Regions from separate parts of the Streptococcus porcorum genome, predicted to be linked through region 1. Evidence: predicted binding sites of a transcription regulator. Region 1 holds the regulator's gene; the other holds the start of a gene.
What was found. The regulator HrcA, encoded in region 1, represses chaperone genes, less so after heat shock. The targets are predictions, from matches to a motif close to TTAGCACTCNNNNNNNNNGAGTGCTAA.
Positions count from the first base shown of each region.

Region 2: groES (co-chaperone GroES) is a predicted target of HrcA. The motif match lies at 1,027-1,053, and genes of this name have one in related genera.

Region 1 covers NZ_JBRUDG010000024.1:10,069-12,276, reverse strand. Annotated here, with positions in the region: gene grpE (nucleotide exchange factor GrpE) at 1-458, opposite strand, end outside; gene hrcA (heat-inducible transcriptional repressor HrcA) at 491-1,525, opposite strand; gene ACVRWY_RS06845 (glycoside hydrolase family 73 protein) at 1,767-2,208, opposite strand, start outside.
Region 2 covers NZ_JBRUDG010000048.1:4,368-6,575, forward strand. Annotated here, with positions in the region: gene groL (chaperonin GroEL) at 1-708, opposite strand, end outside; gene groES (co-chaperone GroES) at 724-1,008, opposite strand; gene ACVRWY_RS09045 (DUF202 domain-containing protein) at 1,160-1,450, opposite strand; gene ACVRWY_RS09050 (PTS system mannose/fructose/sorbose family transporter subunit IID) at 1,465-2,208, opposite strand, start outside.

The DNA of each region.
Region 1 (2,208 bases):
GCGATAGTATCTGCTGGGTGATCATCATCTGCTGGTAAAGTTTGAACAGCCATATGAAGATTATGGTCAAAAGTGTCAACAACAACTTCTTCAACCCCTTCTTCTTTAAGAGCTTGAATCAGACTTTCTTGTACCATCTCAATCCCTTTTTTGACATCATCTGATAAGCCTTCAACTTGAAGTGCACGCTCTAGGTTATCTAAGCTTGGTAACACTTTTTTCGCCAAGTCTTGTGAACGATAGCGTTGTAAGCTTTGACGCTCCTCGTTAGCACGACGTTGGATATTTTGCATCTCTGCATGAGCACGCAAGTACTTGTTCTCAAATTCATCTGCACGTTCGTTAGCAAGCTCTAGTTCTGATTTTTCTGTTGTTTCAGCTGTTTCTTCAGCGACTTCTTCTGCTGCCGCCTCAACTGCTTCTTCAACAACTTCTTCGTTTTTAATTTCTTCTGACACGCTATTACCTCTTTATTTTCTAATTTTACTATTTAATTGACCTCGTAGTGATTGCTATTAAGATAGCGGAAAAAGTCTCCCAACTTAGCCGTTAATACCTGAGCAATAATATTCATCAAACTCATAATTCTACGATAATCCAACTCAACTGGACCAATCAAGGTAATAATCCCAAGTCCCCTATAAGGAATAAGAAAATGCTGATGAATCACTGTCAAGTCTGACAAACTTTCTTCCTTACTTTCAGCTATCTGAACAGCTTGTTTATGATTTTGGTCTAAGCTAGAACGAATTTCAAGTGCTAAGGCTTGATCATTGTCCAAAAACTGATAAGTTTCTAAACCTGCAAAGGTGAGAACATTTCCTTTTCCTGCCAATATGAGATTTTCTCTAAACATAGCAGAAAAAATATAATCAAATAAATCTAACACATGATCTGTCCGCTTAAAATAACGTTGCATCACTTGAGGAATCTCTGTCCTTAGACGATAATGAATATCTAAGACACGCTCACCCACAAATCGTTCAATAACTACCGTCTTCAAAGTATTCAAGTCGCTATCTAAGAAACTTTTAGGAATCGCAAACTGAACCGTTACAGGAGTAGTATCATCTAGTGTCAAAACCGCTAGAGCATCGTGATGGCTGAGTTTCACTACTTCAAAAGAAGTTAAGACTTGACGGCTAGGTTCCACATCCAATACAACCGCCGTATAACCTGTTAGTTGCGATAAAGTCTGAGCTGCCTGTGATAAAATATCCTCCAATTTGAAAAACTCATGATCAAAATCTTTTACAACTTGATAAACATCTTGTTCATCGATTTGATCCAAAGTCAAGGAGTGTTCAACAAAATAACGAAAACCTTCCTGACTAGGCAAGCGACCACTTGAAGTATGTGCTTTTTCCAAAAGACCAATCTTCTCTAAAGCTGCCATGTCATTTCTAATCGTTGCACTACTGGAGTTGATAGAGGCCTGAAGTGCTTTTGAACCAACAGGCTCACGAGTTTGCGTGAAGATATCAACTATCAGATTTAAAATATCACTTTGACGTTGAGTGATCACTTGACTCGCCTCCTATCTCTCGTTAGCACTCTACCACCGCGACTGCTAACTTTATGTTTCTATTATACTCCTTAGCCAAATAAAGTCAAGCGAAAAACTCAAAAAATTAGCACTCTTTTATAAAGAGTGCTAAAAATCCGTCTAGAGACCGAGATTTTCTTGAAAATAGAATCTTATCAGCTATATGCCGCTCTATAAACAATGAAACCTACTCAATATAAAAAACAGCTAAAGCTGTTTTTTACTGATCATATTTGTCCAAGCTATGTTTTTTAATAAGCTTAACTAACTTACTAGCATAATCGGGATCGGTTGAGTATCCTCCATCTTGTAAAACTTGTGCTGCATTTTGATAACTATTAGCTGTGACAACATTCTTATATAAATCTGCACTCCAATAAGTTCCACCACGCAACAGTTCCATATAAGAAGTCATGGCTTCCTCATAAGATTTATAAACCACAAAGTCTTCTGTCGCCTGAGTCCACTTGCTGTTAACATAAACCTTGGTACTTAACTCAATGTGAGGTTCCCCAAAAGAAGCTTTTATACCATAAAGATTGTGATATTTTACGGCTAAAAGATAGTTCCCATAACCCGAATCTAAGCAAGCTTGCCCTAATATAATAGAGGTTCTCACACCATAACTGTCAGATAGTTCTTTAGCATAAGGTAAGACCATT
Region 2 (2,208 bases), on a different contig from region 1:
TTCTAAAAGAGGAAGAATATCTTGAATATTAGAGATTTTCTTATCTGTCATTAAAATAAATGGATTTTCAAGGTCAGCTACCATTTTTTCGTTGTCTGTCACCATATATTGTGAAAGATAGCCACGATCAAACTGCATGCCTTCTACCACTTCAAGCTCTGTCTCCATACCACGAGACTCTTCGATAGTGATCACACCCTCTTTACCAACACGGTCCATCGCTTCTGATATGTAATCTCCAACCTTTTGACTACGAGAAGAAACTGCTCCAACTTGAGCAATGGCTTCCTTAGTTTCAACTTGTTGTGCTTGCGCTTTTAGCTCATCAACGGCAACGGTAACGGCTGCTTCGATCCCACGGCGGATACCAATTGGATTAGCACCAGCTGTGACGTTTTTCAAACCTTCACGCACAATAGCTTGTGTCAAAATCGTTGCTGTTGTCGTCCCATCTCCTGCGATATCATTGGTTTTTGAAGCTACTTCAGAAACTAATTTAGCTCCCATATTTTCAAAATGATCTTCCAGTTCGATTTCTTTAGCGATGGTCACACCGTCATTTGTGATAAGAGGTGAGCCAAAAGCTTTTTCAAGAACGACATTACGTCCCTTAGGACCTAAGGTTACTTTGACCGTATCTGCTAAAATATCAACTCCACGTACCATACTTTCGCGGGCATCTGCTGAAAATTTAATCTCTTTTGCCATTATATTTCTCTCCTCTTACTCTACAATTGCTAATACATCTGCTTCTCGGATAATGCTTAGTTTTTCACCGTCTTCTTTGACTTCAATACCAGCTAGGCTATCCACTAAAACAGTTTGACCGACAGCAACACTAGGGGCAATCAACTCCCCTGTCAAAGTACGAATCCCTTCACCTACGGCTAGTACTTGAGCTTTTTTAGTCTTTTCTTGACTAGCACCTGCTAGGACAAAGCCACCGACAGTTTCTTCTTTTTCTTCTACAAATTTGACCACTAAACGGTCTCCTAAAGGTTTTAACATCTGTATCCTCCATTCGTTTTAGCACTCATTGATAAAGAGTGCTAATCTTTACCTTTCTTATTGTATCACTTGGTCAAAAATAGTCAAGAAAAAAACATTACAAAAATAGGATAGGAAATTAGCTAAATCTTTAGCCTTTCCTACCCTATCTTTAGTGTAGCTGTTGTCGCTGTTGCTCAAAATCTGCTACCAATTTTTGAAGGTTTAATCTTCCCTTATAGATGCCGTATCCAAAGACTAGCATAGCTAGCCCTGACAGGATTGCCAAAATCCATCCAAAGATTGACAAGATAATATAGTTAGAATGAAAGGAGTATGCAAGGACAATACCTAAACTGGTTAGACTAAAGAGAAGGGTTAACCATCTCCCTAGATTATCTAACATATGTTGTTGGTATTTGATTTCTTGTTCATAACCTTGGATTAATTCTTGTTGACGCATCATTTCACCTTTTCTTAGTAAGACAAACCTGGGTTAAAGAAGCCTGTAATAACCCCAACAAAAGCAATGAGAACTAGAAGCAACATCACTTTAATTGGTGATAGATTTTTCTTAGCCATTAACCACCAGCAAAGGAAGATAAAGAGAGCTGTTAAGAGACCTGGGTAAACCCCATCAAGTTGATCTTGAAGAACAAGGAAAGCTTCTCCTTTAGCGTTTTTCAATTGGAAAGCTGTTTTGACAGGTACCCATGTTGCAGCAACAGCACCAATAACCATACCTCCAACAATAGAAACAGATTTACGGATAGCTTGCCCTTGAGCACCAACAAGAAACTCAACTGCTTTATCTCCTAATTCGTAACCTTTAAAGTAAGCAAACTTCATCCCAAAGTAAGCTAAAAGGTTCCAAACAATAATATAGAAAATCGCACCTACTGGAGAACCACCATTAGATAAACCGAGTGCAATTCCTAAGATAATAGGAATCAAGGTCCCAACGATAAGAGAGTCACCGATACCTGCAACAGGACCCATCAAGCCTGCACGAAGACCATTAATGGTTTCATCATTGACACCATCTGCTCCATTGGCACGCGCTTCTTCAAGACCTGCAGTGATCCCCACGACCAGTGAACCGAGTTGTGGCTCAGTGTTAAAGAAGGCAGTATAGGTTTTAATGGCTTCTGCTTGATCTTCTTTTTTATCATAAAGCTCTTCCACAATTGGAAGCATAGAAGTCAAGTAACCAAAGGTTTG